Regions from separate parts of the Pseudaminobacter sp. Soil_N_29 genome, predicted to be linked through region 1. Evidence: predicted binding sites of a transcription regulator. Region 1 holds the regulator's gene; the other holds the start of a gene.

Region 1 (16,129 bases):
GGCTCGGAGAAGCCATTGGTCGGGCGGAAGCGCAAGGTCCACGGCCGTCCGCCCAACAGAGTGGTCCGCACCACCTGGAAGTCGCGGCCATAGGCCGGGGACGGTTCGTCCCGCGACCGGTAGAACAGGTTCTTGTCCTCCGGCGTGCCGTCGAAGACCTCGGCAGCGACCGGCAGGTGCGGCGGGGCGCCCATTGCCGCCTGGAAGAGGTCGCCGGTGCGGAACGCCACATAGACCAGGCCGGAGACAGCGCCCGGGTCGGCTGCCGTTTCCTGCGGGCCGGAGTTGCCGTCCACGCTGGCAAAGATCAGGAAGCCGGGCACGAGATCGCTGCCATGGCTTTCCTTGCCCAGCAGCACGCGCCCCGTCGCCCGCGGCTCGCCCGACTGCACCGCCAGCTCGATGGCCGAACGACGCGCCGGATCGGTGAACATGTCATAGCCGATCATGTCGAGATGATTGCTCTGCAGCGGCTCGTACAGCAGAACCGGCGTGCGCCACTGCTGTGTCGAAGGCGGGTGTATCGGCATCGCGTTGCCGTGGACTTCCGCGATACGGCTTTCCAGCGAACGCTCGTTTCCGTGCTTGTCGAGACCGAGCAGGCCGATGCCGTGCAGGCCCTTGAAATTCTCGGGGACGTCTAGCGCCGCGAAATAGGCGGTGAACTCCGCGCTCGACATTTCCCCGCCCCGCGCCTGCAGAAAGGCCTGGGTGGAGCGCAAGAGCGAAAGCTGCAGGTCCAGGCGGCCCTCGACGCGGTTCATCGCGTCGTCCACGACCGCCTCGAACTTGAACCGGGCGGCCTCCTTGGAGGCGACATAGGCGAAGCCCGCCATTCCCAGGCTGGCAAGCGCTACAGCCAGGAACGCCGCAAGGGAAAAGACCTTCTTCACAGGGCGGGCTTGTCCGTCGCTCATATCAAACCCTTCTTAAGGGGTGATAAGACTATTGCAACGACGAGGCCATGGAAACGGTTCTAAGCGGCATCAACCATTCGGCCGATGCCATTTATGCCGCGCGCGCCATGGCCCCCGGCCCGGGTATCGCGCCGGGCGGGCATTTGCCGAGAATGATCATGCCGAGCACCTCGTCCTTGGTAACGTCGTGCGTGCGTGCGGTGCCCACGACCTGCCCGTTCTTCATCACGCAGACGCGGTCGGCGAGGTCGAAGACATCGTGGATGTCGTGGCTGATCAGGAAGATGCCGATGCCGTCGGCCTTGAGCTGCCTGACCAGTTCGCCCACCTGCGCCGTTTCCTGAGGCCCGAGTGCCGCCGTCGGCTCGTCCATGATCAGGATGCGGGCGTTGAACAGGATCGCCCGCGCAATCGCCACCGACTGGCGCTGGCCGCCCGAAAGCTTGCTCACCGGCTCCTTGAAGCGCTGGAAGCGCGGGTTGAGCCTGCCCATCACCTTGCGCGCCTCGGCCTCCATGGCCACGTCGTCCAGCGTGCCCCAACCGGTCCTGAGTTCCCGGCCCAGGAACAGGTTGGCGGCGGCATCGACATTGTCGGCCAGCGCCAGCGTCTGGTAGATCGTCTCGATGCCGTATCTCTTGGCATCGCGCGGATTGCCGATCGCCGCCTCCTCGCCATTGACGAGGATGGTGCCGGCATCGCGCCGGTAGGCGCCCGACAGGATCTTGATCAGCGTCGACTTGCCGGCGCCATTGTGCCCGAGCAGCGCCACCACCTCGCCCGCATGCAGGTCGACCGAGGCATCGTCGACGGCGCGGATGCCGCCGAAGGCGATGGAAATGTTCCTCAGTTCCACGAGGGGAGTGCGCATCTGGTCCATCATGCCCTCCGGTTTCACTGCACGCGCCGGCGGTAGAGCGTGTCGAGCCACACGGCCGCGACCAGCACGATGCCGACCACGATGTTCTGCAGCGGCGTGTCCATGCCCAGAAGCACCATGCCCGACTGCAGCGACTGCATCAGCACCGCGCCCAGCATCGCGCCCGCCACCGTTCCGACCCCGCCCGAAAGCGAGGTGCCGCCGATGACCGCTGCAGCGATCACCAGCAATTCGTCCAGCGTGCCCTGCGCATTTGTGGCCGCGTTCAGCCGCGCCGTGGAGATCGCCGCGCCGATGGCCGCCAGGAAGCCCATGAGCATGAAGATCTTCATCGTCACCCAGCGGGTGTTGATGCCGGCCAGTTCCGCCGCCTCCGGGTTGCCGCCGATGGCGAAGACATAGCGGCCGAAGCGGGTGCGGGTGGCGATGAAGGTCATGATGATGCCGGCCGCGATCGCGATCAGCACCGGAATGGCGATGCCATGGGCGATGAACAGCCCGCCATCGGGAATGGCGATGTTGTTGGCCTCGGCATATTTCCTCACCGTGCCGCTCGGCCACGGGTAGGAATTGGCCACCCAGACGGCCAGCAGGATGACGAGGCAGGCGACAACGCCCAGAAACATTTCGGCCCAGACCGGGCGCAGCGGAAAGCGGAAGCGCTTGCGCTGGTTGCGGCCCGAGACCAGCATCAGGATCACCGCCGCGCAGGCGACGAGGCCGACGACCCAACTCCAGGTCGCGCCAATCGCGCCTTCCGGCCCGCCGCCCATCAGGCGGAAGGTGGCGTCCATCGGCGCCACCGTCTGGCCGCTGGTCACCCACCAGGCCGCGCCGCGCCATACCAGCAGCCCGCCCAGCGTGACGATGAAGGCGGGCACCCCCAGATAGGCGATGATGAAGCCGTGCAGCGCCCCGATGGCGAGGCCGACAGTCAGGCCGGCCGCCAGCGCGATGATCCAGATCGACGGATCGCCGAGCGAATAGCCGGCGAAGCGCGGCAGGACGATCGCCTGGGTCACCCCCATGATCATGCCGCATACGCCCAGGATCGAGCCGACCGAGAGGTCGATGTTTCGCGTGACTATGACCAGCACCATGCCCGTCGCCATGACAGCGACCGACGAGGACTGCACCGAAAGGTTCCAAAGGTTGCGCGGGGTCAGGAACAGGCCGTTCGACAGTATGTGGAAGCCGATCCAGATCAGCAGCAGCGCGCCGACCATGCCCAGCATGCGCGTGTCGAGTTCCGTCGCCTGCAGGAAACGCCCGATGGCCCCGGCCTCCGAGGCTCGCGCCCGGTCCGCAAGCCCGTGCCCGGCGGTGTCCTGCGCCGCGGGTTCCTGCGTTGTCACTTCGGTCATGACACCCTCCCGCCCGGTCCGGTCTTGCGCCGGTCTCAGGACATCATCCTAGCGCACGCCCTTGGAAACACGGAATCGATTTTCCGGAGAGGCACTTTGTACGAACTGAATGCCGCGCGCCTGACCGGGCATGCGGCGGCGAATGAAACGCCGCGGTTTCTCCTCAAACCGCGGCGTCCAACGAGCCGGACAGCGGCAGGCGGCCGCGTCTTGCCCGCCCCGTGCGGAACCGAACGAGCCTTGTGGCAAGCGTCCGGCCTAGTCGCAGGCTGCGACCGACCCCGCCTTCACGCCCTGGCAGACCACGTCCTTGGAAACCCAGCCGGCGTCGATGACGACGTTGAGGTTGTCCTTGGTGATCGGCATCGGCTTGAGGAAGACCGAGGTCATCTCGACCTTGTTGGGGCCATCCGACCACTTGGTCGCGTTCGGGATCTCATCCATCTTCTTGCCGTCGGCGAGCTGCGCCGCGATCTCGGCCGCGGCCTTGCCCAGCTCACGCGAATCCTTCCACACCGACACGGTCTGCGTGCCGAGCGCGATGCGGTTGAGCGCGGCATGGTCGCCGTCCTGGCCCGAAACCGGCACCGAGCCGGCCAGGCCCTGTGCCTCGAGCGCCGCCACCGCGCCACCGGCGGTGCCATCGTTGGAGGCCACCACCGCGTCAACCTTGTTGTCGTTGGCGGTCAGAAACTGCTCCATGTTCTTCTGGGCGTTGGCCGGCAGCCAGCCGTCGGTATAGGCCTCGCCGACATTCTTGATCTTGCCGGCGTCGATGGCCTCCTTCAGCACTTCCATCTGGCCGGCGAAGAGGAAGTCGGCGTTCGGGTCGGCGCCGTTGCCCTTGATGAAGACGTAGTTGCCTTCGGGCTTCACGGCATAGACGGCCTTGGCCTGCAGGCGGCCGACTTCCTTGTTGTCGAAGGTCAGGTAGAAGGCATCCTTGTTCTCGATCAGGCGGTCGTAGCCCACCACCGGAATGCCCTCGGCCACGGCCTTCTCGACCGCCGGCCCGATGGCGCTGGCGTCCTGCGCCAGGATGATCAACGCGTTGGCGCCCTGCGAGATCAGGCTTTCCACGTCGGTCAGCTGCTTGGCCGCCGAGGACTGGGCGTCGGCGGAAATGTATTTGTCGCCCGAAGCTTCGAGGGCGGCCTTGATCGCCGCTTCGTCGGTCTTCCAGCGCTCCTCCTGGAAGTTCGACCAGGAAACGCCGATGATCTTGTCCTTCGCCTGCGCCACGCCTGCCAGCGACACCGACAGCGCGACACCCGCCAGCAAGGCGGTTGCAAACATCTTCATGATTTCCTCCCTGCGCCCCCTCCAGGGCGCGATGACGATGGCCTGGGGCCCTTGTCGAGGCTATTATTTCGAACCTCGAAAAAATAGTGTCGTAACCCTGAAGTTCTGTCAACATCCCGCCGAAGGTTGACGCGGCGCACGCGAACTGGAATCTGCGCAGCGCAACAAGGCTCCGGGAGGAAATGCCGAAATGCCGGTGGCGATCCGTCACGACGATCTGCGCAAGCGCAACCGCGCCATGGTCATCGCGGCCGTGCGGCGCGCGGGCCAGCCGTCCCGCACCGAGATCGCGGGGACCACGGGCCTCAGCCATTCCACCATCTCGGCCATTTCCGCCGACCTCATCGCCGAAGGCATCCTCGCCGAAAAGGCGGCTGAAGCCGCAAGCTCGAAGCGCGGCCGCCCGCAGGTAGCGCTCGGCCTCGCCCCGGAAGCCGCCGAAGTCATCACCGTGGTGCTGTCGCTCAATTTCCTGTCGGTCGCCGTGGTCGATTACGCCGGGCAGGTGGTCGCATCGGAAGAGCGCCGGCTGGAGACGCTGGCCACCGGGCGCGAAGCGCTGCTCGGCGACTGCGTCGCCATGGTGCGCCGGCAGGTCGAGGCCCGCCGGGCCGCCGGCCATCGCGTGCTGCGCATCGGCATGGCCGTGCAGGGCATCACCGATGCCGGATCGCGCATGATGCTGTGGTCGCCCATCACCCCGCACGCGGATCTCGAATTCGCCGACCGGCTCGAAGCCGCCACCGGCATCCCCGCCACCGTGGAGAACGACTGCAACATGATCGCGGTGGCGCTGCGCTGGCGAAAGCCAGAGCGCTACCGCAACGACTTCATCGCCATCCTGCTCTCGCACGGCATCGGCATGGGAATGGTGTTGAAGGGGGAACTCTTCACCGGCACGCAATCGTCGGGCTGCGAGTTCGGCCACATGATCCACCGGCCCGATGGCGCGCTGTGCCGCTGCGGCCGTCGCGGCTGCGTGGAAGCCTATGCCGGCAACTACGCCATCTGGCGCAATGCGCGCGGGGAAAGCGAGGACCAGGCGCCGCTGGCCGACATTTCGGACGAGGAGATACGCGCCATGGCCGACAGGGCGCGGGCAGCCGATGGACCGGAGCGCGAAGCCTTCCGCATCGCCGGCGAAGCCATCGGCTTCGGCCTCGGCAGCCTGTTTGCGCTGATCGACCCCGCGCCCGTCGCGCTGGTCGGCATCGGCGCGACCGCCTTCGACCTCATCGAGCCGGCGCTGCGCTCAGCTATCGACAAGACCGCGGGCGGCCAGCACAACAAGGCGATCTCCTTCGACACCTTGCCGAACGAACGGCCGCTGATCCGCGAAGGCTGCACAATGAACGCCCTCACCTTCGTCGACCGGGAGATCTTCGCGCCCGGCCCTGCCCTGATAAGCGCCGCGGGGGCGGCCTGAGCCGCGGCCAGCCGGGCTCAATCCTCCCGGATGGCGTAGCCCGAGCCTCGGATGGTGCGGATCACGTCCGGCAGGTTGCCGGGATTGATCGCCTTGCGCAGCCGGCCCACATGCACGTCCACCGTGCGCTCGTCGATATAGATCGTCTCGCCCCAGACATTGTCGAGCAGCTGCCCGCGCGAGAAGACGCGGCCGGGGTGGCGCATCATGAATTCCAGCAGGCGGAATTCCGTGGGCCCGAGCTTGATCTCGCTCTTGCCGCGATAGACGCGGTGCGCCTCGCGGTCGAGCATGATGTCGCCCACCTTCAGCACGCTGGACAGAACCTCGGGCTTGGCACGGCGCAGCAGCGCCTTCACCCGCGCCATGAACTCCGGCGTCGAGAACGGCTTGACCAGATAGTCGTCGGCGCCGGTGGAAAGGCCCCGCACGCGGTCGCTCTCCTCGCCGCGCGCCGTCAGCATGATGATGGGCAGGCGCTCGGTCTCGGGGCGCATCCTCAGGCGGCGGCACAGTTCGATGCCGGAGACCGCCGGAAGCATCCAGTCCAGCACCAGAAGGTCGGGCACGTTCTCCTGCAAGCGGATTTCCGCCTCGTCGCCGCGCGGCACGACCTCGACCTGGTAGCCTTCCGATTCCAGATTGTAGCGGAGCAGGACGCCCAGCGGCTCCTCGTCCTCCACCACCATGATTTTTGGGGCGATCATCACTTTTCCGGTCTCCCGCTCAGGTCGTCGATTCCGGCGCCGAAAGCGAGGTCTCGTCGAACTTCGGCCGGTTGGGCGGCAGCTGCTGGCCGGTCATCACATAGTAGGCGTTCTCGGCGATGTTGGTGACATGGTCGCCGATGCGTTCCAGGTTCTTGGCGCAGAACAGAAGATGCGTGCAGGCGGTGATGTTGCGCGGATCCTCCATCATGTAGGTCAGCAGCTCGCGGAACACTGAGGTGTACTTCACGTCGATGTTCTCGTCCGCCGCGCGCAGCGCCTTCAGGCCTTCGGGCTGGCGCGTCACATATCTGTCGACCACGCCGTTGATCTGCTCCAGTACCATGTCCGACATCGTCTCGATGGAATGGGCGAGGCTGCGGGGCGTGGCGCTCTCGCCCACGGCGCCGACGCGCTTGGCGATGTTCTTGGCAAGGTCGCCGATGCGCTCCAGGTCGCCGGCCATGCGGATCGCGCCCACCACGGCGCGCAGGTCCTGCGCCATGGGCTGCCGCTTGGCGATCAGCGTGATGGCGCGGTCGTCCAGCTCGCGCTGGCGCGCGTCCATCACCGCGTCGTCGGAAATCACCCGCTGGGCAAGCGCATTGTCGGAATTGACCAGCGCCCGGATGGCGCCACAGACCATGGCGCCGGCCAGATCGCCCATGTCCCGCAGCAGCCGGTCGATGTGCCCCAGTTCCTCGTCAAAGGACGTGACGGTGTGTTTGCCCATGATCATGTCTATGCAATCCTTTGTCCGGCGTGCGGATCAACCGCGGGTCAGCCAAACCGGCCGGTAATGTAGTCCTGCGTGCGCTTGTCGTCGGGGTTGGTGAACATCTTGTCGGTGTCGCCCTCCTCGACCAGCTGGCCCAGATGGAACATGGCCGTGCGCTGCGATACGCGCGCCGCCTGCTGCATGGAGTGGGTGACGATGACGATGGTGTAGTTCTGGCGCAGCTCGTCGATCAGTTCCTCCACGCGCGCGGTGGCGATCGGATCGAGCGCCGAGCACGGCTCGTCCATCAGGATCACCTCGGGCGAAACGGCAATGGCGCGGGCGATGCACAGGCGCTGCTGCTGGCCGCCGGAAAGCCCGGTGCCCGGCTCGTTGAGACGGTCCTTCACCTCGTTGAACAGGCCGGCCTTCTTCAGGCTGGTCTCGACGATGGCATCCAGGTCGGCCTTCTTGCGGGCGAGGCCGTGGATGCGCGGGCCATAGGCAACGTTCTCGTAAATCGACTTCGGAAACGGGTTCGGCTTCTGGAACACCATGCCCACGCGGGCGCGCAGCTCCACCACGTCGATGCTCTTGTCGTAGATGTCCTGTTCGTCCAGCGTGATCTGGCCGGTCACGCGGGCGCTGTCGATGGTATCGTTCATGCGATTGAGGCAGCGCAGGAAGGTCGACTTGCCGCAGCCCGAAGGCCCGATCAGCGCCGTCACCTGGTTTTCGCGCACGTCGAGGTCGACGTCGAACAACGCCTGCTTGTCGCCATAGAACACGCACACCTTGCGGCCGCGCATCTTGATGATTTCCTTGGGCGTACCGTTCATCTTGTCGTTCACCGCGTTCTCGAGTGCCACTTCCGTCATGATGTTCATACTAAAGCATCCTTCGCCTACCAGCGCCGCTCGAAACGCCGTCGCAGCACGATGGCCGTGATGTTCATGGCCATCAGGAACACGAGCAGGATGATGATGGCGCCCGACATGCGCTCCACGAAGGCGCGCTCGGCCTCGTTGGCCCACATGTAGATCTGCACCGGCAATGCGGTCGCCGGTTCCAGCGGCGTCGCCGGATAGTCGGCCACGAAGGCGACCATACCGATCAGCAGCAGCGGCGCCGTCTCGCCCAGCGCGCGCGCCAGGCCGATGATGGTGCCGGTGAGGATGCCCGGGGTTGCCAGCGGCAATATGTGCTGGAACACCATCTGCATCTTGGAGGCGCCGAGGCCAAGGGCGGCCGAGCGGATCGAGGGCGGCACGGCGGCGAGGGCGGCACGGGTCGCGATGATGATGGTTGGCAGCGTCATCAGCGTCAGCACCAGGCCGCCGACCAGGGCGGCCGAACGCGGCAGGCCGAGGAAGTTGATGAACACCGACAGGCCGAGCAGGCCGAAGACGATCGACGGCACCGCGGCCAGGTTGTTGATGTTGACCTCGATCAGGTCGGTCAGGCGGCTCTTCTTGGCGAATTCCTCGAGATAGATCGAGGCCGCCACGCCGATGGGCAGCGCCAGCAACAGCACGATCACCATCATGTAGAACGAGCCGATGATCGCCACGCCCATGCCCGAGGTTTCCGGCCGGCTGGAGGCGCCGAAGGTGAACAGGCCCTTGTTGAAATGCTCGGCCAGCGAACCGTCGGCGGCAAGCTGATTCATCCATGCCACCTGCTGGTCGGAAACCTTGCGCCGGCTTTCGTCCACCGAAAGGTCGATCTGGCCCTTGAAGGCGGAATCGATGTTGGCGGCAACGAGGATGTCGACATTGCGCGTCGTGCCGATGACCGACGGGTCGTCCATAACCACCGCGCGCAACTGCGCCCGCACGCCGTCCGAAAGGAAACCCTTGAGCTTGCGAATGGCAGCCTTGTCGTGCGGGTCGATGCCCAGCTTCGCCACAAGCGCGCTTTCGGCCAGCTTGGGATAGTTGGCCGTGATGAGCACGTTCGGGTCGGTCGCGCGCTTGCCTTCGGGGTCGATGACCTTCTCGTTGAAGGTGATCGGCAGCGTCACCGTCGTCTGCCAGAAGGCGGTGTAGCCCTTGGAGACCACGGAGGTCAGCATCACCGCCAGGAACACCAGGCCGATGGAAATCGCCAGCATCCCATAGATGCGGAAACGACGCTCGGCGGCGTAGCGGCGCTTCAGGCCGATGTCGCGGCGCGGGCGCGCAACGGTGCCGCTGGTAATGCCGTTCAAGGGAATGTCGGTCATTCGTACTGTTCCCGGTACTTGCGCACGATGTAGAGCGCGAAGATGTTCATCACCAGCGTCAGGGCAAACAGCGTGATGCCGAGCACAAAGGCCACCAGCGTCTGCGGCGAGTTGAACTCAAGGTCGCCGGTGAGCTGGTTGACGATCTTCACGGTGATGGTGGTCATCGCCTCGAACGGGTTGAGCGTCAGGTTGGCGGCCACGCCGGCGGCCAGCACCACGATCATGGTCTCGCCGATGGCGCGCGAGGCAGTGAGCAGGATGGCACCCACGATGCCCGGAAGTGCGGCCGGCAAAATAACCCGCTTGATGGTTTCCGAGCGCGTCGCGCCGAGCCCCAGCGAGCCGTCGCGCAGGGCGCGGGGAACCGCGGTGATGATGTCGTCGGAGAGCGAGGAAACGACCGGGATGAGCATCACGCCCATCACCAGGCCGGCGGTCAGGATGCTCTGGGCCTGGATGAAACTGGTGCCGCCAGCAAGTGCCGCACTCAGGTCGCGCAGGAAGGGCCCGAGCGTCACCAGCGCGAAGATACCGTAGACGATGGTCGGGATGCCCGCCAGCAGCTCCAGCGCCGGCTTGACCGTGGCGCGCAGCCTGGGCGAGGCGTATTCGGCCATGTAGACGGCCGACATCAGCCCGACCGGCACGGCCACCAGCATGGCCACGAACGCGATGTAGAGCGTGCCGGCCAGGAGCGGGATCAGGCCGAACTGGCCTTCCGCCCCTCCCGAGCCCGCGGCCGCGAAGCGCGGGTCCCACACGGTGCCGAAGAAGAAATTGGAAAGCGGCACGCGCTCGAAGAAGTGGATGGTCTGGAACAGCATCGACAGAACGATGCCGATGGTGGTCAGGATCGCGATGGTGGAAGCGGCCAGCAGGCCCCACAGCACCACCGTCTCGACATTGTTGCGCGCCCGCGCGCGCAGGCGGATCTGCGAGAGGCCGAAGGCCGCACCGGCCACCGATAGCGCAAGGATCGCCACCGCGCCGACCATGCGCAGCATGTCCTGGGTGCGGTTGGCGTCCACCGCAATCGGGATCATGTAGTCTTGCGTGTCGGGCGCCAGCGCCACGCCACGCGCGGCCAGCAGCGGCTGCAATTCGGCAAAGCTGGCCGGGGGATTGGTCGCCATCGGCGCGTCGAGCCGGCGCAGGCCGTTGGCCAGGCTCTTGGTCAGGCCGGCGGCAAGCGTGCGGCTGGCAATGGTGCTCTCGGCCGTCTGCTCGGGCAGATGCCACTTGATCCGGGCTTCGACGTAGAGGTTGGAGCCGACGCCCCAGACGACGATCAGAAGCAGCGCCGGAAGCGTGGCAAGCAGGGCTGCCCACCAGCCGTGGTAGTGTGCGCGGGAGTGCGGCTTGGCCGTGCCGTCGTCCTGCGCAATGGCGCGCTGGCGCCCGACAAGGAAGGCGGCGGCGCCGACGACCAGCACGAGCGCAAAGACGAACATCAACGACATGGGCTACTCCGGGCGGACAGGCTGCCCCGGGGCGCGGTAGTCTGGCGCGCCCCGGGGCATCGGTGTTCTATTTACATGGTCTTGCCGGCATCGAAAGCCTCGCGCTGTTCCTTGCGCTCGGCTTCAGGGGCGGCGACCAGGCCATACTCGGCCAGCGGGCTGTCCGGGCCGACCATCTGGTCGTCGAGGAAGAAGTCGACATATTCCTTCAGGCCGGGCACGACGCCGAGATGCGCCTTCTTGACATAGAAGTACAGCGGACGCGACACCGGATACTCGCCCTTGGCGATGGTCTCGGTCGACGGCGTCACGCCGTCCACGGTGGCGACCTTCAGCTTGTCGGCGTTGTTCTCGTAGAAGGACAGGCCGAACACGCCCACGCCGGTCTTGTTGGAGGCGATGCGGGCCAGCGTCTCGGTGTAGTCGCCATCGATGTCGACAGCCTTTCCGTCCTTGCGCACGGCCACGCAGGTCTTGCCGGCAGCCTTGTCGTCCTGGCCGGCGGCCTTGATGGCCTCAAGCGCGCCGGTGGCCTTGCAGCCGATCGACAGCAGCTTCTCCTCGAACACTTCGCGGGTGCCGTGCTTCTCGCCCGGAATGTAGGCGGCGATATCCCAGTCGGGCAGGTTCGGGTTGACCTGGTTCCACTTGGTGTTCGGGTTGTCCACCAGCTTGCCGTCAACGACGATCTGGGCAGCCAGGGCCGTGTAAACGTCGGAAGGCGTCAGCGCCCAGTCCGGACCGTTGATGTCGGTGGCAAACACGATGCCGTCATAGCCGATCTTGACTTCCTGGATTTCCTTGACGCCAGCCTCGACGCAGGACTTCACTTCGTCTTCCTTGATCTTGCGCGAGGAGTTGGCGATGTCGATGGTGTTCTCGCCCACGCCCTTGCAGAATTCCTTGATGCCGGCGCCCGAACCGCCCGACTCGACCACGGGGGTCTTGAAGTTGGTGAAGGTCTCGCCAAAGTTCTCGGCCACGATCTTGGCGTAGGGCAGAACGGTGGACGAGCCGGCGATCTGGATCTGGTCGCGGGCGGCGGCAGTGCCGGCCGACGCGGCAATCGCGAGCGCGGCGGCGGAAGCCGTAAGGAAGTATCTGGTCATGAACCCTGACTCCTGTCGGAATTGACTTGCAACGCTTTTTTCGCGTCGCCAGTGGCCTTACCGACAGTTTGTAACAGTCACATGACAGTTTCGTGTCAGCCCGATTAAGTTGAAAAGCCGTCCCCTGGCCGCCTTAGCCGGCGGCTTTTCGACCCGCTTGCGTCTCCTGAAAAACCGCGCGTTGCCGGCGCGCGAAACGTCATCCCGCCGATCCGGCTGCGCAGCGTTCGGCGGCATCATCGCCGCCCCAGCGCTCCACCTTCGCCAGCAGCGCCTTGGGGCTGATCGGCTTGGCGAGATAGTCGTCCATGCCGGCTTCCAGGCAGCGCTCGCGGTCGCCCTTCAGGGCGTGGGCGGTCACGCCGATGATCGGTACCCGGTTTCCGGACGCCGCCTCCAACTCGCGGATCGCCGCCGTCGCCTCCAGCCCGTTCATCTCCGGCATCGAAACGTCCATCAGGATCATGCGCGGGTTCATTTCCTTGAAGGCGGCCACCGCCTTGCGGCCATTGCCCACGATCTCGAAGGCAAGCTCGGTCTCGTCGAGTATCTGGGTGAAGACAAGCTGGTTCACTTCGTTGTCCTCGGCGACCAGAATGTCGACGCGGTGGTCGGCGGCCCCCGCCCCGCGGTTGCGCTGACGCAGGCTGTTGGAAAGCTTTGCCGGCTCGGTGGTGACCACCGGCCCCGCCGCAACCGGCCCCGGTAGGCCGGGCGCGCCGCCGGCGCGCCGGCGCTGGATGGAAGTCACCAGCGCCTCCAGCAAGGTGGAGGAACGCGACGGCTTGACCAGCTGCGCGTCGATGGCAAGGTCGCGGTAGCTGGCGTTGGCCAGCGACTGGTCGACCGAGGTCAGCATCACGATGGGCGTGCGGGCAAGTTCCGGCGTCTGGCGAACGATGCGCGCCATGTCGGCGCCGGTCATGCCCGGCATCTGGTAGTCGAGCACGATGCAGTCCACCTGCACCCCCATGGCGGCGGCGGCGTGCAGCACCTTCAGCCCCTCCGCGCCGCTTTCGACCGCGCAGGCGTCGAAGCTCCACGACGTCATCTGCTCTATCAGGATAGCGCGGTTCACCGCGTTGTCATCGACGATCAGGATGCGCGCGCCGGTCACGTCCACCGGCGTCGCGCTGCGCCTTTCGGGCGCGCCGGCGTTTGGCAGCGCCACCGTGAACCAGAAGGTCGAGCCCTTGCCCTCGATGCTTTCCACGCCGATCTCGCCGCCCATCAGCGCCACCAGCCGCGAGGTGATGGCCAGTCCCAGGCCGGTGCCCTCGTGCCGCCGCGTGGAAGAGGCGTCGACCTGGCTGAACTTTTCGAAGACGAGCTTCAACTTGTCGGCCGGAATGCCGATGCCGGTGTCGGTCACGGCGATGTGCAGATGGGTGGCGCCATCCGCCGTCTCGCCGGTCACGTCGATCAGCACATGGCCGGCATCGGTGAATTTCACCGCATTGCCCAGCAGGTTGGTGATGATCTGGCGGATGCGGCCGACATCGCCCACGAACATGTCGCCCAGGCCGGGCGCCACGCGTACGATCAGCTCGAGGTCCTTTTCCTTGGCACGCGTCGACACCAGCGTGGCCACGTCCTCGATCGCCTCGGTCAAGTTGAACGGCGCCGGGTCCAGCACCAGCTGGCCGGCATCGATCTTGGAGAAATCGAGGATGTCGTTGATGATGGTCAGCAGCGCATTGCCCGACTTCACGATGATGTCGGTGAAGGTGCGCTGCTTGGCGTCGAGCTCCGACTTCGACAACAGCTCGGCCATGCCGAGCACGCCGTTCATCGGCGTCCGGATCTCATGGCTCATATTGGCCAGGAATTCAGACTTGGCGCGGTCGGCCAGAACGGCGCGGGTCTGCGCCTCCTGCAGTTCGTTCTCGCGCTCCTTCAGCTCGGAAATGTCGGTGCTGGAGCCGATCAGATGCACCGACCCGTCGCGGGAGACCAGCCGGCTCTTCCTGGCGATGAGATGGCGCATGCTGCCGTCGGGGTGGGTCAGCGTCTCCTCGGTCTCGCTTAGCCTGCCGGTGCGCAGCACCTCGAAATCGCGCTCGGCGAAACCGTCGCCCTCGGCGCCGAAGAAGTCGCGGTCGGTGCGGCCGATGGCTTCTTCCTTGGAGATGCCGCCGAAAGTGCACCACATCTTGTTGACGAATTCGAAGGCGAGATCGGCGTTCTTGACATAGGCCGACACCGGCAGCTCGTCGAGAACGTGCCGGTAGAGCTCGATCTGGGCCATGCTGTCGCGCAGCGCCTTTTCGCGCGTCTTCAGCTCGGTGATGTCGACGCGCACGCCGATATAGGTGCCGTCCTCCATGCGCATGTCGAAGGCCTTCGCCCAGCGACCGCTGGGGTCGACGCGCTCGTAGACCAGCTGCCTTGCATAGTAGCGCTGCAGATAACCGTCGATCCACGCCTCGCGGTCGGTGTCGTAGAGCCTGTCCAGCCTCTCGTCGCCGCTTTCGCGGAAATAGCCGACATCATGCGCCACCTCGATCGCCTCGCGCAGCGTGCGCCCGGGAACCCACACTTCGGCCATCGCCGGCAGCGACGATTTCAGCTTCTCGTTCGCCAGCACGAAGCGGTCGTTGCGGTCATAGATGATGACGCCGGCCGGCAGCGATTCCAGCACGTTGGCAAGGCGCAGCCGCGCCTCCTCGGCCTCGTCCTCGCGCGTCTTGATCTCGGTCACGTCGAAAAGGAAGCCGGCTACGTAGTTCTTGCAGCCCTCCAGGGTCACGCGGGTCTTGCGCACGATGCGCGTTCCCTGCCTGCTGTCGTGCTCGAAGTTCTGCTCCACCTCGAAGGGCTGGCCTGTCGCCAGCACGTGCCGCTCGGTCTCCTCGAAGCGAAGTCCGCTGCGCCCGCCGACGAACTCGCGATAGGTGCGGCCCAGCATCTCGCGAGGCCGACGGCCGTGCAGCGAGGCGTAGGCCTCGTTGACGAACACGTAGCGCAGATCGGAATCCTTGACGAAGATCGGGTCCTTGATGGCGTCCATCACCGCTTCGGCCAGCCGCGTCTTTTCCAGCATCTGGCCAAGCTGCTGCTCGCGCCGCTTCATTTCGCTGATGTCGTAGTAGGAAACCAGCCGACGACCGCCCGAAAGCGCGGTCACCGAATAGATCATGGTGCAGCCGTCGGCGCGCACGAATTCGCGCGGGGCCACGTCGCCGGCGCGGATTTCGGCGAGCCGGTGGGCGACATAGCCGTCCCAGTTCTCATCGGCGACTTCGTAGACTCCGGCGTAGCGGCTGATCTCCAGCAGCGCCTGGAAAGGCGAACCGGCGCCGACATCCTGCGGCGACAGGTTCCAGATCTTGTAGAACTCGTCGTTGACGATCTGGACGATCAGGTCTGCGTCGAGAAGCACGACACCCATCTTCATGGCATCGAGCACCCGCTTCAGATCGGATGACGTTCCGGGTCCGTCAGACCCCTCGGCGATTGCCATGTCCATATTGCGTCCCCCACCGCGCAACATCTTGGCCGGCTCGCCCTGCGACGGCCCTTTTGCCCGCATCGTGTCATGCAACGCTTAACGATTGACTAACCTTAACGTCGGGGTTTTCGCGCCGGCCCGGCGTTGCCGTTCGCGTCGGTCGGCCTAGCTTTCCAGGGGCGGGCAGCCCGCCCGCGCAATGGGGAGACTTGCCGATGCACGACACCAGGCCCATCGCAACCGCGCCGAAGAACGGCAGCAAGGTCCGCGTCTTCTGGACCGATGCCGACGGCCAGGAGAACGAATCCATCGCCCAGTACCGCTCGGCCGAGATGCTGAAGTCGCTGGGCGGCGATTGCGATGCGACCGATATCGGCTGGTGGGCCTTCGTCGATTCCATGACCCAGAAGAAGATCGAGCCGCATTCCTGGCAGCCGCCGAACAGCGAGGAAGAAGAAGAGGACGAGGATGAGTAGCCGCCTCAACCCTCCCGCGTGCGCGAAAAAACCTCGTGCTGCGAAAACCACTCCTTCGCCACCTCGATGAAGGCGCCCGCCGCCTTCGACAG
Region 2 (16,129 bases), on a different contig from region 1:
GCGCGTCGGCGCCATGGACGGCGCGCCGCACATCTCGGCTGAACGCGTGCGCGCCGCGCGCAAGGCGCTCGGCCCCGGCATCGACATCATGGTCGACGCACACGGCACCTACACCGTGGCCGAGGCCAAGCGCTTCGCCAGCCTCGTCGCCGACTGCGACATCGCCTGGTTCGAGGAGCCGGTTATCGCCGACGACAAGCCGGGCATGGCCGAGCTGCGCGCCGCGACCAGCGTGCCAATCGCCACCGGCGAGAGCGAGGCAACGCGCTATGCCTTCCGCGACCTCGCGGTGCTGAAATCGGCAGACATCTTCCAGCCCGACCCGGCCTTCTGCGGCGGCATAAGCGAGGCGATGAAGATCGGCACGCTGGCCAGCGCCTTCAACCTGCGCTTCGCGCCGCACCTGTGGGCCGGCGCGCCATGTTTCTTCGCCGGGCTCCATGTCTGCGCCGCCTCGCCGGCGAGCTTCACCATCGAATATTCGCTGGGCGCGAATCCGATGATCCACGAGCTGATCGAGGAGACTGTGACGGTCGAGGGGGGTATGATTGCGATCCCCGATTCTCCCGGTCTGGGGTTCACGGTCTCCGAACGGTTCCTGGAGGCCCACAAGCAGAGCGCCTGACGATGAAAGACAACAACCTGCTCGCGGAACTTGCCGCCTACCTGTTTTCCTGCTCCGACGCCGAGACCGGTCGCACCCCTTCCGAACGCGAGCTGGCCGAGCATTTTTCGGTGAGCCGCGGCCAGATCCGCGAGGCGCTGGCCATCCTCGAGGCGATGCGCATCGTGGAGCGTCGCGCCAAGTCCGGCATCTATCTCACCACCCGCCAGGCCAGCGTGGAGGCCATGGCGCTGTTCGCCAGGGCGGGCGTGCCGCTCGACCCGATCCAGATCTACGAGACGGTGGAGTTGCGCAAGATCCACGAGATCAAGGCCGCCGAACTCGCCTGCTCGCGCGCCACGGAGGAAAACTACGAGCGGCTGCGCGAGATCCTGAAGGAATCCGAGGAGCGCCTCGAAGCTGGCGAGGATCTCGCCAAGCAGGACCGCGACTTCCACCTCGAGATCGTGCGGGCGACCAAGAACAGCGTCTTCCACCGGATCTGCAGCGTCTACTACGTCATGGGCGAGCAGCGCCTGCCGATCTATTTCAACGACCCGGAGCGCGGCCGCAAATCGCATGCCGAGCACATCCAGATCTACGAGGCGCTGCTGCGCCGCGACGGCAACCTCGCCCAGGCGCTGATGAGCGCGCATCTGCAGGGCGCGGAGAGCTACTGGAAGGGCCTGATCGCCGGCACCGAAGCCGGCGCGCCCGCAGAGACCGGGCACTCGACCGGCGCCGGGCGGGAGTGACGCGGGGTGGCGGTGATCTTCTCAACTCATCCGCTGCACCCCAAGGCAACCGCCATCCTCGCCGATGCCGGCGAACTCAAGATCGCTTCGGCGCTCGATGACGCCACATTGACCCGCGAGGCGGCCGACGCCGAGATCGTCATCGTGCGTGCCCCTTTGCCGGTCGCTCTGTTTTCCAACGCGCCAAAACTGCGCGCCGCGATCCGCCATGGCGCGGGGCTCGACATGATTCCGGTGGAGGCGGCCACGCAAGCCGGCGTGCTGGTGGCAAACGTGCCGGGCGTCAATGCCCGCTCGGTGGCCGAGCACGTCATCTTCGTCACGCTTTCGCTGCTGCGCCGCTTTCGCGCCATGGACCGCGACCTGCGCACGCGGGGCTGGCTTGCCGGCCGCGAACACGCCAACCTCACCAATGAGCTTGCCGGCCGCACGATCGGCATCGTCGGCATGGGCAGCGTCGGCCACGCCGTCCTTTCCATCGCCCGGCACGGCTTCGGCCTCGACGTTCTGGCCACCAGCCGCAGCGAAAAGAGCCTGCCGGATGGGGCGCGCTTCGTCGGCCTCGACGAACTTGTCGAGCAAAGCGACGTTGTCGTGCTGTGCTGCCCGCTGACGCCGGAGACCACCGGCCTGATGAGCCGCGACCGCATCGCCCGCATGAAGCCCGGCGCGCTGCTTATCAATGTCGCGCGCGGGCCGGTGGTGGACGACGAAGCACTGATCGAGGCGCTGCGCGAGGAGCGCATTGGCGGTGCCGCCCTCGACGTCTTTGCCACCCAGCCGCTGCCGGCCGACCACCCGTATTTTTCGTTTCCCAACGTGATCGTGACGCCGCACATGGCCGGCATCACCGAGGAAAGCATGGAGCGCATGGGGGTGGGCGCGGCGCAAGAAGCGGTGCGGGTGCTCTCCGGCGAGCTGCCCATAAACCTGCGCAACCCCGAGGCGGTGGAGCATTATCGGCGGCGGTTTGCGGGGTAGCGGCGCTCAATCCGTCATCCTCGGGCCGAAGCACGAGCGAAGCGACGTGAGGGTATGACGGAAGCCTCAAATCCGTCGTCCTCGGGCCGGAGCACGCGCGAAGCGACGTGCGGAGGTTCCGGGGACCCAGGCCTCGGACTCGCCACCGGCAGTCCGAGGCAGGTTGGGGACCAATGCTGCCGTGTGTCGCCAGCAAGCCAAGCCCCCCTTTTGCGCCCCGCCCTATCCCGCCTTGCCCAGCGCCGCCTCCACGGCAGTCGCTATCGCGAGCAGGCGGTGGTCGTGGCCGTGGCGGGCAAACATCATCAGCCCGCCGGGAAGTTCCATGCCCGGCATGGGCAGCGAAATCGCGGTGAGATCGAACTGGTTGGCGACCTGCGGGTTGCGCAGCACGAGATCGTCTGTGCGGTTCTGGGCCGTGATATCGTTTTCCACCGAGGCGATGAGCGGGGCGACGATGGGCGTGGTCGGCAGTGCGAGCACGTCGATTTCCGCCAGGCGCTCGTCCATGGCGCGGGCAAGCGCCGCGCGGCGCTCGATGAGCCTTATGTAGGCGCCCGCAGGCACTGTGGCGCGGCGCGCCAGCGTCTCGGCAACGCGCGGATCGACCTGTGCCGCGAGAGCCGGATCGGCCAGCCAGTCGGCATGCACGGCGGCCGCCTCGATGCCGGCAATGGAGCCGCCCCGTGTGGCGTCGATCATGGAGTCGACAAGATCGTCTATGCCGTGGTCGGCCAGGCGGGCGCCGGCCGTTTCCAGCAGGTGCAGGCTGTGCCGGAAGCCGGCGTCGACCGCAGGCTCCATGTCCCCGAACAGGCGCCCGCGCGGCAGGCCGATGCGCAGGCCTGCAAGCGGCACGGCGCGCGGGGCGCAAAACTCCTCGCCGGCCATGATGGCGTCGGCCAAGGCGCAGTCGGTCACGCTTTTGGCCAACGGCCCGAGCGAATCCAGGGTGGAGGACAGCGGAAACGCTCCATCGAGCGGCACACGCCGCGCGGTGGGCTTGAAGCCGACCACGCCGTTGAGCGCGGCCGGGATGCGGATGGAGCCGCCAGTGTCCGAGCCGATGGCGATCTCACTGGTGCCCTCGCCCGCGGAAACGCCGGCACCCGAGGAAGAACCGCCGGGGATGCGGGCGGGATCGGCCGCATTGCCCGGCGTGCCGAAATGCGGATTGGTGCCGACGGCGGTGAAGGCGAATTCGGTCATCGCCGTCTTGCCGACGATGACGGCGCCGGCGCGGCGCAGGCGCTGGACGACGAGCGCGTCGCGCGCGGCAGGCGGCGCTTCGCGGCGGATGGCCGAGCCGGCCAGGGTGGGCTCGCCTGCGACATCCAGCAAGTCCTTGATCGAGACGAGCCGGCCGTCGAGCGCGCCCAGCGACACGCCGGCCCTGCGGCGGGCATCGGCGGCGTCTGCCGCGACACGTGCCGCCTCGGCATAGACACGGGTGAAGACGCGCTCCTCGCCGGCGCGGGCCGACAGGCGCGCCAGGACGGCTTCGAGACGGTCGCGGCTAGACTGCATGGCTCCCCCAGCTTGCTTCGCTCCGGCGCGGCTGTTTAAAAGAGGCATCGGCGTTCCCTTCCAAGGGGCGCTATCCAGCTATCCAACCACGGCATTTTGGGGAAACCGGTTCCCATTTTTCGGGCATCCGGTCAAGGCGAACGCAGGACCAAGGAAAAGCACGATGCAGAAGACGATCGAGACGATCAGGGGCAATGGCGACGGGGTAACTTACGAATTTCCCGTCTTCCGCATCGCGGGCTCGGCGCCGGACGCGCCGAACGCCTATATCCAGGCCGCACTGCACAGCGACGAGCTGCCGGGCGTGGTGGCGGTGGACGCGCTGATGCCGAAGCTGCGCAAGGCAGAGGCCGAGGGCCGCGTGCGCGGCAACCTGACCATCGTGCCGCGCGCCAACCCGGTGGGCCGCGCGCAGCAGTTCTTCGGCGCTACGCAAGGGCGCTTCCATCTCGGCACGCGCACCAACTTCAACCGCGACTTCCCACTGATCGACAGGCCGGACGCCAGCCTGCTGCCGGGCGACGACACGCCGCTGAACGCCGACGAGCAGCTTAAAGCACGGCTGATCAAGCTCTCGCTCGGCCACGAGATCGTGCTGGACCTGCACTGCGACGACGAGGGCCTGCCCTATCTCTACATCCAGAGCGACCTGTGGCCGGCCATGGCCGATTGCGCCGCCTGCATCGGTGTGGACGCGGTGGTGCTGTGGAGCGACGCTTCCGGCGCCTCCTTCGACGAGGCGGCGCTGCGCCCCTATCTGCAGCTGCCGGCCGCGGAGGCGAAGCTGGAGCGCCGCGTCGTGACCACTGTGGAATATCGCGGCATTCTCGACGTGGAGGCCGGCCATGCCGAGGCCGACGCCGAAGGGCTCTACCGGCTTCTGGTGGCGCGCGGCGTGATCGAGGACAAGTCGGTGGAGACGCCGAAGGCGTTCAAAGGCGAGGTGGCGCCGATCGACCATATCGAGATGATGCCCGCGCCGGCGGCCGGCGCGATCCTCTACGACGTCAAGCCCGGCGACCGGGTGAAGGCCGGCCAGCGGCTGGCGACCATCGTGGCGGCACCCGGCGAGGAAGGCGGCCGCGTGGAAGTGCTGGCGCCGCAGGACGGCTTTATCCTGACCCGCCGCGCCACCCGCTCGATCCGCGCCGGCGAGGACCTGGTGAAGCTGGTGGGCGTGGCCCGCAGCGCCGATGCGCGGTCCGGCGCGCTGGAGGACTAGGCAAAAAAGCCCCGCGCGAGGGGCCTTCGCGCGGGGCGCCAAACCCGGAACAGACCGAAAGCGGGGGAATTCGGCTTTCGGGAAATGCCTGCTCCGGCAGATTTTCGAACCGCGTGCCGCCTGGCTCGTCGTAGAGAACCTACCCGGCGTGGCGCAGGCTGATACCGCTGGCGCGGTCGAACAGCACTACTTTCCTGGGGTTCCAGGCAAAGCGCACCGCTTCCTCCAGCGCCACGTCGGTGCGCGCGGGCACGGTGGCATGCAGCATGGCGTTGCCCACCCGCAGTGTGAGGATCTTTTCCACGCCGTGGTTTTCCACGTCGTGCACCCTGGCCTCCACCGGCGCGCCGGATTCCAGATGCAGGTCCTCCGGGCGGATGCCGAAGGTGAGGCCGCGCCCATCAGGTGCAAGGGCGGCCGCGCCGTCATAGGGCAAGGCAAAGCCCGGCTCCGACATGACAGCGCGGCCGCTGCGCAGCTCGCCGTCGAGGAGGTTCATGGGCGGCGAGCCGACTGAACGGGCAACAAAAGTGTTGAGCGGGTTGTTGTAGATCTCATGCGGCGTGCCGGTCTGCACCAGGCGGCCCTCGTTGAGCACGCCGATCTTGTCGCCCATCGACATCGCCTCGATCTGGTCGTGGGTGACGAACAGGAATGTCGCGCCGAGATTGACCTGCAGGTTCTTCAGTTCGGTGCGCAGCGCCTCGCGCAGCTTGGCGTCGAGCGCCGACAGCGGCTCGTCCATGAGGAACACGCGCGGCTGGCGCACGATGGCGCGGCCGATGGAGACGCGCTGCATCTCGCCGCCGGAGAGCCGGTCGGTCTTGCGGTCGAGCAGGTGCTCGATGCGCAAGGTTTTGGCCACGCGCGCCACGCGCTCGTCGATCTCGGCCTGGTCGAGGCGGCGGATTTTCGGCTTGAGTGGAAACTCGAGGTTTTCGCGCACCGTGTAGCGCGGATAGAGCGAATATTGCTGCAGCACCAGCGCCACGTCGCGCTCGGCCGCCCCCCAGGCGCCGACATCGGTGCCGTCGATGAGGATCCTGCCCGCGTCGGGTTTTTCCAGCCCGGCGATGACGCGCAGCGTGGTGGTCTTGCCCGCCCCGGTCTGGCCGAGCAGGACGAAGAACTCGCCATCGGCGATCTCGAGGTCGAGGCCCTTCAGTGCGACATGGGCGCCGAATTTCTTGACGATGTTTTCGAGCCGGATATGGGCCATGGTCAGGTGTTCTCCGGATCGACATCGTTCAAAGAGGCAAGCACCCCCACTCCGGTTTGCTGCGCAAACCACCTCTCCCCCTGCCCGGGGGAGAGGAAAGGCCGGCCGCGTGCACCGCGCCCTTCCTCTCCCCCGTCGAACGGGGGAGAGGTGTCGAGGCGAAGCCGAGACGGAGTGGGGGTCGAATTTCTCGCCATCACAGCCTCACCCCCAGCGAATTGCCGCTTTTCGTGTCGAAGAAATGCGCCTGCGCCGGGTCGAGGCGGGCGAAGACCCGCGCCCCGGCATTGGCGACATAACCGCTCCGGGTGCGGGCGCGCAGTGTCTGCGAGCCGACCTTGAGGTCGACGATATCGTAGGCGCCGAGCGGCTCGATGAGCTGCGCATCGACCGGCAGAAAACCGTCATGCGCCTCGTGCCGGACGATGACGCCCTCGGGCCGGATGCCCAGCGCCAGGTGGCCATTGGCGGCTTTCAGGCCGTCGAGCCGGCCGAGCAGTTCAGCGGGGAAGAAAAAGCCCTGCTGCGCGCCGTCGACGGTGACGCGGGCCTGGCCGCCTTCGGACGAGACCGAGGCGGGCGTGACGTTCATGACGGGGCTGCCGACGAACTGCGCCACGAAGAGATTGGCCGGATAGGCATAGACCTCGGCCGGACTGCCGATCTGCTGCAGCACGCCTTCATGCATGATGACAATGCGGTCGGCGAGGCTCATCGCCTCGACCTGGTCATGCGTGACATAGATGGTGGTGGAGCCCTGCTTCATGTGCAGGCGCTTGATCTCGGCGCGCATCTCCTCGCGCAGCTTGGCGTCGAGCGCGCCGATGGGCTCGTCCATCAACAGCGCCTTGGGGCGCCGGACCAGCGCCCGGCCGATCGCCACGCGCTGCATGTCGCCGCCCGACAGCGCCGACGGCCGATGGCCGAGCAGATGGGTGATGCGTAGCGTCTCGGCCACGCTCCTCACCTCGCTGTCGACCTCGCTGCTGCTCTTGCGCGTGGCCTTGAGCGGGAAGGCGATGTTCTCGAACACGCTCATATGCGGATAGAGCGCGAAGGACTGGAACACGAAGGCGATGTCGCGGTCGGACGCCTTCATGTGCTGCACCGGCTTGCCGTCGATCAGGATATCGCCCTGGTCGATGGTTTCCAGCCCGGCGATGGCACGCAGCGTAGTTGTCTTGCCGCATCCGGACTGGCCGAGCAGCACGATGAACTCGTTGTGGTCGATATGGAGGTTCAGGTCCTTGATGACCTGGACGGCGCCGAAAAATTTCTCGACGCCGCGAAGCTCGATCTGTGTCACTGCCGCGCCCCCTCGTCTGCCTGCTGCTCCTCGGGCGCGATCTTGGAGGTGACCATGAAGCCGACGAGGCCGATCAGGATCGTGGTGACGCCGTAGCGATGCAGCGCGAGGCTCCAGGGCTGGCACAGCGCCGCGATGCCCAGCACCATGAGCAGGATCGAGCCGGGCTCGAAATATTTCCGGTTCAAGGCGCGCCAGCTCATTTGCGGATCGCTCCGAAGGACATGCCGCGCAGAAGGTGGTTGCGCAGGAGGAAGGTGAAGATGGCGACCGGTAGCAGGAACAGCACGGTGCCGGCGGCGATCACGGTCCAGTCGGGCAGGCCCGAGCCGACCTGCGACGGGATGAAGGGTGGCGCTGTCTGCGCGCGCCGGTTGGTCATGATCAGCGCGAAGGCATATTCGTTCCACGCGGTGATGAAGCAGAACACGGCGGTGGCGGCGATGCCGGTGGCGGCCTCGGGCAGCACGATCCTGAAGAAGGCCTGCATGCGCGTGTAGCCGTCGACGAGCGCCGCTTCCTCATATTCCTTCGGGATCTCATCGATGAACCCCTTCATCAGCCAAACCGAGAAAGACAGGTTGAAGGCGGTGTAGAGGATGATCAGGCCCCAATGCGTGTCGTTGAGGCCGACCGCCCGGTACATCAGGAACATGGGGATCGCCACCACCACCGGCGGCAGCATGCGCGTGGACAGGATGAAGAACAGAAGATCGGCCTCGCCCTTCACCTTGAACCGGGAGAAGCCATAGGCGGTGAGCGTGCCCATGCTGACGGCGAGCGCCGTGGAGGTAATGGCGATGATGAGGCTGTTGAGGAAGCGGCTGGGATAGCCGGAGGGCTGGATCTCGCCCTTGCCCGAGCGCACGACCTTTTCGCCGCCGTCGAAGATCAGCCGCTCCCACCAGGGGGCAGCGGCATATTCCTCGGGCGTGGGCGCGGTGCGAAGCTGCGAGCGCTTTGTGAAAAGTTTCACAAAGGGCGAAATCTCCGGCTCGAACACGATGGTCGGCGGCACGGTGGTGGCGAGATTGCGCGGCTTGAAGGCGGTGGAGGTGATCCAGTAGATCGGCGCCAGGAAGACCAGCGTAATGACCAGAACGGCCGCGATGGCGAGACGGTTGAGCGCGACTTCGCCGCGCGTGCGAACTGCGGCCATGTCAGCGCCCTCCCGGCGTTGCGTTGCACTTCAGACCCCCACCCCTTACCCCTCCCCACAAGGGGGAGGGGGTCGTCAGCGTCTCAGAATCCCCCTGCCCCTTGTGGGGAGGGGTAAGGGGTGGGGGTAAAGGCAAGGACTGCCCGATCAAAGAACTGACCGAAGGAACCCTCATCTCAGCGCTCCTTCACCTTGTTCAAATACTTCACGTAGATGTTGGTGATGGCGATGACCATGATCAGCACGATGTAGGCCAGCGCGCAGGAGCGGCCGGTCTGCCATTCCTGGAACGCCATCTTGTAGAGCCGGATCGAAATGACCTCGGTGGTGGGCTGGCTGGTGAGGATGTAGGCCAGATCGAAGGTCTTGAACGCCTCCATGGTGCGGAAGATGATCGCGATCATCAGGATCGGCGCCACCAGCGGGAGCGTGATGCGGAAGAATGTGTAGAAGCTGCCCGCCCGGTCGATCGCCGCCGCCTCGTAAAGATGCTTGGGCACCGCGGACAAGCCCGCCAGCGAAAGCAGCATGACGAAGGGCGCCCACATCCAGATGTCGGTGATGGCGACCGCATAGAGCGCCATGTCCGGATTGGCGAGCCACTCGAAGGTGCCCAGGCCCAGCGCATGGTTGATGATGCCGAAGGACGGGTCGTAGAGCAGCTTCCAGAACAGGCCGACGACGGCCATGGACAGCATCATCGGCAAGAGCAGCAGCGTGGTCAAAAGCCCCTTGAAGGGGATTTGCCGGTTGAGCAGAAGTGCCACCCCGAAGCCGACCAGCACCTGCCCGGTCACCGAGACGATGACGTATTTGGCGGTGATGGAAAAGTTCGACCAGATGAAGGGGTCATTGAGCAGCTCGCGATAGTTCTGCAGGCCGACGAAATTCGCCTCGGCGTTGGTCGAGGCGCGAAAGTCCGTGAAGGAATAATAGAGCGAATAGAGCAGCGGAAAGATGTTGAAGACGATCAGGAACAGGATCGTCGGGATGATGAAGAGGTTGCGGATCGAGAGATCGCTCATGCCGCGCGCGGCGGCCCGGGAACCCGGATCCAGCGTTGTCATGACTGCGGTCGCCAAGGCGTCGTTCCCCTGCAATGCCGGAAATGATGGAGGGGGCGGGCTGCGCCCCCTCCGACACTTCTGTTGCCGCTATTGGCCGCGGCCGTATTTGGCGAAGGTGGCCTTCCAGTCGCCGGCCAGCGCGTCGAGCACTTCCTTGGACGTGCCCTCGCCGCCGACGATGTGCGGATAGAGGCGCTGGTTGAGCTGCTGCAGCAGCTCGGCGTATTCCGGCACGGCCCAGAAGTCCTTCACCTTGAACATGGTCTCGTAGAAGGCCTTGTTGTACGGCGTCGCATTCTGGAACTCGTCGGACTGGAGCACGGCCGCGCTGCACGTGTAGCCGCCGAGTTCGGCCCACTTCTTCTGGGTCTCGTCCTTGATGAACCATTCGAGGAATTTCATCGCCTCGTCCTGGTTCTTCGAATAGGACACGATCGAGATGCCCTGCCCACCGAGCGCGGCGAACTGGTCGCCGTCGGGGCCGGGCGGATTGGCGAAGAAGCCGGTGTTCTTGGCGTGCGGGTTGGTGGCCTCGTTGAGCAAGGACGGGAAGAAGGCGAAGTAGTTCATGCTCATCGCCGCCAGGCCTTCGGTGATGGCCTGGTTGTTTTCCACGAAGAAGGTCTTGGCCCAGCCCGGGGGCGTGTACTTGTAGAGCTCCTTGTAGGCATCGAGGGCTGCCACCGCCTTGTCGGAATTGATGTAGCCGTCGACCTTGTAGGTGGCCATGTCGCCCAGCTCGCCGCCATAGGAGAACAGCGCGTTCTCGAAGCCCATCGCCATCGCGTCATAGGAATTGTCGGTGTAGATGGCGATGCCGTAGCGCTTCTCGTCCGGGCGGTGGAAGAACTCGGCTATGTCACGCAGCGCCTTCCAGTCCTTCGGCGCGGCAAGGTCGTAACCGTACTTGGCCTTGAAGGCCTCCATTTCCTTGGGGTCTTCGAACCAGTCCTTGCGATAGGACCAGCCGACGGCGTCGCCCTCGAGCGGGATCGCCCAGTACTTGCCGCTGTTGCCGGGATATTCGGCGTAATATTTCACCGTGGCCGGGGCCATGACCTCGCCGAGCTTGTGCTTGTTGAAGAAGTCGGTGAGGTCGACATAGTGCCCACCGGTGGAGCCGGCGCCGAGCCACTGGCTGTCGCCGACGATCAGGTCATAGGCGTCGCCCTTGGCGTTGAATTCGGTGAAGGCCTTGGTCTGGAAATCGGCCCAGGGCGTTGTCTCGACAGTAACCTTCACGCCGGTCTCGGCTTCGTACAGGTTGACGAGTTCCTGGAGATAGTTGGCCGGGTCCCATTCGGCCCAGAAGATGGTGAGTTCCTGCGCGAACGCCGATGTGCTGCAGGCAAGCGACAGGCCTATGCCGGCAAGCATGCCGGTCAGTGTCTTGCGCATTTGAGTTCCTCCCTTGTGCGCACTCTACCTTCTTGTCGAAGCCGCGCCGGACCGATGGTCGCTGGCTGCTCCGGGTAGTCTCAATGCACTGCTTGGGAACCGCCATCCCGCCGGTTCTAAATCGATTTAGGCTTTGACGCCCAATCCGCTCCTCCTCCAAAATCTGGTATTACCAATTGGCGCCAAGCCGTCAAGTGCTTTCTTTGGCAAAGCAGTATCGTAGCAGACCGAACCGCCATGTCATTCCATCTGGCAGGACCAGTTGTGGGTTGGCCACCAGAAAATTCGCCGTCGACTGTGCAGCGTAACAAAACTGACACGCAACTGACACGGCCGTTTCATGATGCTCCGTTAGCGGACTCCCCCAGAGGCTGGAACAGCCAAACGGGGAAAGCACCATGCTGGAAATCCGCAACGTCTCGCGTCGCTTCGGCAAGAAGACCGCCGTGGACAGCGTCGCGCTCGAAATCGAACAGGGCCAGATGGTCGGCATCATCGGTCGCTCCGGCGCCGGCAAGTCGACCCTTCTGCGCATGATTAATCGCCTCATCGACCCCTCCGATGGGGCGATTTTTTTTGATGGCAGGCAAGTGTCAGCCCACAAGGCCGCCACGCTTCGCCGCTGGCAGCGCGATTGCGCCATGGTGTTCCAGCAGTTCAATCTGGTGCCGCGCCTCGACGTGCTGACCAACGTGCTGCTCGGGCGTCTGAACCACCGCTCCACCGCGCTCAACCTGATGGGCATCTTCTCCCGCGAGGAGCGCGCGCTGGCGCTTGCAGCCCTCGAGCGGCTGGACATCGCCCAGACCGCGCTGCAGCGCGCCGGCACGCTTTCGGGCGGCCAGCAACAGCGCGTGGCGATTGCGCGCGCACTCATGCAGCAGCCGAAGCTGATCCTGGCCGACGAGCCGATCGCCTCGCTCGACCCGATGAACGCCAAGGTGGTGATGGACTCGCTGCGCGACATCAATCTGCGCGAAGGCATCACCGTCATCACCAACCTGCACACGCTCGACACCGCGCGCGCCTATTGCAACCGCATCATCGGCATGGCCGGCGGCAAGGTGGTGTTCGACGGCCCGCCGGAAGAGCTGACGCGCGAGGCCGTGCGCCTGGTCTATGGCGCCGACGCCAATGGCGAGGAAATCTCCGAAACCATCACCTCCACCAGCATCCGCCCCGAGCGGCTGCGCAAAATAGAATCCGCCGGAAGCCTGGTGCCCGCCTTTGCCGGGCACTGAACGACCGTGATCGTCTCGCCCGCGTGAAGGGCTGCTAGCAGTCGAAAATGCAATCCGACTTAACAGGAGAGAACTCCATGTCGCTCAAGAAAGCCCTTCTGGGCGCGCTCGCCCTCGCCCTTTCCTGCGGCACCGCCGCCCGCGCCGAAACCCTGGAAACCTTCCGCGTCGGCATCCTCGGCGGCGAGAACGAGGCCGACAGCCTTCGCAACTACCAGTGCCTCGCCGACAAGCTGCCGGCCGCCATCGGCGTCAAGGAAGTGAAGCTGTTCCCGGCCACCGACTATGACGGCGTCATCCAGGGCCTGCTGGGCGGCACGCTCGACTATGCCGAGCTCGGCGCCTCGGGCTATGCCAAGATCTACCTGGCCAACGCCGACGCGGTCGAGCCGATCCTGACCACGGTGCAGACCGACGGTTCGCAGGGCTACTACTCGATCATGGTCGCCCGCAAGGATTCCGGCATCAAGACCCTGGTCGACATGAAGGGCAAGAAGCTCGGCTTCGCCGATCCGGACTCGACCTCGGGCTACCTGATCCCGGTCACCTCGCTGCCCAAGGACCTCGGCAACGTCGCTGTGAAAGAATTCTTCGGCGAGACCGGCTTCGGCGGCGGCCATGAAAACCTCGTGCTCGCCGTCAAGGACGGCAAGTTCGACGCCGGCACCACCTTCGGCTCGGGCGTGGGCGATTTCGACGAGGGCTACACCTCGGGCAACCTGCACAAGATGGTGTCCAAGGGCATGATCGACATGAAGGACTTCGTCGAGCTCTGGAAGTCGCCGCTGATCCCGAACGGCCCGATCGTCGTCCGCACCGCTCTGGACGCCGACCTCAAGACCAAGTTCAAGCAGTTCATGGTCGACCTGCCGAAGACCGACCCGGCCTGCTTCTCCGCCATCCAGGGCGGCGACTTCACCAGCTACACCGAAGTCACGCCGGAATTCTACCAGCCGATCATCGACGCCCGTAAGGCGCAGATCGGCGGCTGATTGTCCTCCCAAGGGCGCTGCGGGGGTGAGGCTTCGGCCTTGCCCCCTCATCCGCATTTCATTGCAGGGCCAATCGGTTGCGGCGGTAGGGCAATTGCACATGGCGCGACCTACCCCCACTCCGCCTCGCTTCGCTCGGCACCTCTCCCCCTCAAAAGGCGAGAGGAAGGGTGCCAGCCTTGCGGACGGCGCTTCCTCTCCCCCGTCGATCGGGGGAGAGGTGGTTTGCTAAGCAAACCGGAGTGGGGGTCGAAATTCCATATGCGATCGCCCTGCCCAAGCATCCATCCTTTCCAAAACCCAGTCTGAGTTGGAGACGGCATGAGCCAGACTGCCCACACCCTGTCCGCCGAAGGCATGGCCATCGAGCGGCACTGGCATGAACTGGCGGCGCGGCGCCGTCTCTACTCAGCCCTCATCGTCGGCGCATTGGCGGTGGCGCTCGGCGCCTCGCTCTGGTTCGCCAATGAATCCAATGCCGGCAAGTTCTTCGACCGGCTGCCGCACTTCTTCGACTTCGTCGGCGACATGCTGCCCCGCGACGGCCTCGAGGTGTGGCGCGCGCTGTTCGACCTGCCCTCCCCCTATTTCGACGGCAGCCTGAAATACGACTACCCCGAAGGCCGCGTCTATCTGTTCGGCTCAGGCTTCTACGTCCCTGAATATTTCTACAAGATGCTGGCGACGCTGAACATCGCAGCACTCTCCACGCTGATCGGCTTCGTCTTCGGCTTCCTGCTCTGCTTCCTCGCCGCCAAGAACCTCGTTGCCAGCCGCGCACTGCGCTTCGTGGTGCGGCGCTATATGGAAATCGTGCGCGCCTTCCCCGAGATCGTCATTGCCGGCTTCTTCGCCGCCGTGCTGTCGCTCGGCGCCATACCGGCCATCCTGGCGGTGGGCATCCACACCATCGGCGCGCTGGGAAAACTGTTCTACGAAGTGGTCGAGAACGCCGACATGAAGGCCGAGGAAGGCCTGCGCGCGGTGGGCGCCAACTGGTTCGAGCGCGTGGGCTTCGCCATCGTGCCGCAGGTGATGCCCAACTTCATGTCCTATGCGCTGCTGCGCTTCGAGATCAATGTGCGCGCCTCCACCATCATCGGCGCGGTGGGCGGCGGCGGCATCGGCGAGGAGCTGCGGCTTTCCATCGGCCGCGGCCACGAAGCCAAGACGCTCGCCATCATCCTTCTGCTGTTCGTCACCATCGTTTCGGTCGACCAGCTTTCGGCCTGGCTGCGCCGCAAGCTGGTGGGCGCGCAATCCTTCGACTTCGGACGCTGACCATGACGCATCTTTCCGCCGCCGAACTGAGCGCAATCGAAGGCCGCCACCCGGACGTGTTCCATCGGCCACTGCTCAAGCGCTCGCTGCCCCTGCTGATCGTGCTGGGGACCCTTGTCTATGTCGTCTATTGCTGGTGGTTCTTCTCCATCGGCGCGGTGATCGGCGGTGGCCAATGGGAACGCGCCGAGCTCTATGCGCGGCAATGGTATTCCTATGACCTGCGGCCGACGATCCGCTTCTCGGGCGACGACGCGAAGGTCACATGGCCGCGCTTCTCGCCGCTTGGCGACAATCCCGATCCGGACTGGGTGGCGCAGGACGGCCGGAAGGTGACCGTGGACTTCGGTTCGGCTGGCCGCATCGTGGCCGATGCCAAGCTGGTCGAGATCGAGCATCGCGGCGAGAAGCTGACGGTGGTTGTCGAACCCACAGGCGCCAAGCCGCAGGGGCAACTGCCAGGCTGGGCGACGCTGCGCGAAGACGAGGTGAAGGCCGATTTCGGCTTTGCCGGCGAAGTGCGTGTCATGCCCGAGCGCGTGTCGTTGAGCCGCCGCTTCCTGGGCTGGCCGAACTTCCTGTTCGATCCGCGCTCGCCCTTCTGGGGCAAGGATCTGACGGAAGTGGCGGGATTGGTCGCGTCGGGCGAGCGCATCAAGCCGGAGATGTCGAACGCCGCACTTGCCTTCGACAACATCTGGAACAACTCGCAATGGCAGCACGGCGACGTCTGGACGAAGCTCCTGCAGACTATCGTGATGGCCTTTGTCGGCACGCTGTTCGCCTCCTTCATCGCGCTGCCACTGGCCTTCATCGCTGCGCGCAACATCACGCCGAGTTTTTTCGCCAACCAGGCTACAAAACGCTTCTTCGACTTCCTGCGCTCGGTGGACATGCTGATCTGGGCGCTGTTCTTCACCCGCGCCTTCGGCCCGGGACCGCTGGCCGGCATCTCGGCCATTTTCTTCACCGACACCGGCACGCTCGGAAAGGTCTATTCCGAGACGCTGGAAAACATCGACGACAAGCAGCGCGAGGGTGTGCGCTCGGTGGGTGCCTCGCCGGTGGTGGTGCAGCGCTATGGCGTGATGCCGCAAGTGCTGCCGGTGTTCGTCAGCCAGGCGCTCTACTTCTGGGAATCCAACACGCGCTCGGCCACCATCATCGGCGCGGTGGGTGCGGGCGGCATCGGCCTGAAGCTCTGGGAAGCCATGCGCACCAACTCGAACTGGGCCAACGTCGCCTACATGGTGCTGCTGATCCTGATCGTGGTGTTCATCTTCGACAACATCTCCAACGCGCTGCGGCGCCGGCTGATGGAAGGCGGCGCGGGACGCTAAGTCTGCCTTTGCCTCTCGCCTGAATTCGCCTAATCTG

The links. Region 1 encodes PhoB, which activates phosphate uptake and scavenging genes when phosphate is short. Its sites were predicted from a motif close to TGTCATNNANCTGTCAT; they were not measured.
Region 2: a site for PhoB is predicted at 11,542-11,558, ahead of phnC (phosphonate ABC transporter ATP-binding protein). Genes of this name have one in related genera too.

The regions. Positions count from the first base shown of each region.
Region 1 covers NZ_JBDGLC010000009.1:191,177-207,305, forward strand. The annotation lists gene AC3A4H_RS20110 (CHASE domain-containing protein) at 1-917, opposite strand, end outside; gene AC3A4H_RS20115 (ATP-binding cassette domain-containing protein) at 1,009-1,797, opposite strand; gene AC3A4H_RS20120 (sugar ABC transporter permease) at 1,812-3,161, opposite strand; gene xylF (D-xylose ABC transporter substrate-binding protein) at 3,420-4,463, opposite strand; gene AC3A4H_RS20130 (ROK family protein) at 4,654-5,889, shown strand; gene phoB (phosphate regulon transcriptional regulator PhoB) at 5,907-6,596, opposite strand; gene phoU (phosphate signaling complex protein PhoU) at 6,616-7,329, opposite strand; gene pstB (phosphate ABC transporter ATP-binding protein PstB) at 7,377-8,201, opposite strand; gene pstA (phosphate ABC transporter permease PstA) at 8,219-9,538, opposite strand; gene pstC (phosphate ABC transporter permease subunit PstC) at 9,535-11,001, opposite strand; gene AC3A4H_RS20160 (PstS family phosphate ABC transporter substrate-binding protein) at 11,073-12,110, opposite strand; gene AC3A4H_RS20165 (PAS domain-containing hybrid sensor histidine kinase/response regulator) at 12,310-15,579, opposite strand; gene AC3A4H_RS20170 (hypothetical protein) at 15,777-16,037, shown strand; gene AC3A4H_RS20175 (LysR family transcriptional regulator) at 16,043-16,129, opposite strand, start outside.
Region 2 covers NZ_JBDGLC010000001.1:1,122,159-1,138,287, forward strand. The annotation lists gene AC3A4H_RS05370 (mandelate racemase/muconate lactonizing enzyme family protein) at 1-625, shown strand, start outside; gene AC3A4H_RS05375 (FadR/GntR family transcriptional regulator) at 628-1,359, shown strand; gene AC3A4H_RS05380 (hydroxyacid dehydrogenase) at 1,366-2,340, shown strand; gene AC3A4H_RS05385 (amidase) at 2,563-3,915, opposite strand; gene AC3A4H_RS05390 (M14 family metallopeptidase) at 4,031-5,089, shown strand; gene AC3A4H_RS05395 (ABC transporter ATP-binding protein) at 5,229-6,308, opposite strand; gene AC3A4H_RS05400 (ABC transporter ATP-binding protein) at 6,505-7,614, opposite strand; gene AC3A4H_RS05405 (hypothetical protein) at 7,611-7,817, opposite strand; gene AC3A4H_RS05410 (carbohydrate ABC transporter permease) at 7,814-8,773, opposite strand; gene AC3A4H_RS05415 (carbohydrate ABC transporter permease) at 8,950-9,855, opposite strand; gene AC3A4H_RS05420 (ABC transporter substrate-binding protein) at 9,928-11,238, opposite strand; gene phnC (phosphonate ABC transporter ATP-binding protein) at 11,637-12,479, shown strand; gene phnD (phosphonate ABC transporter substrate-binding protein) at 12,557-13,471, shown strand; gene phnE (phosphonate ABC transporter, permease protein PhnE) at 13,793-14,752, shown strand; gene phnE (phosphonate ABC transporter, permease protein PhnE) at 14,755-16,092, shown strand.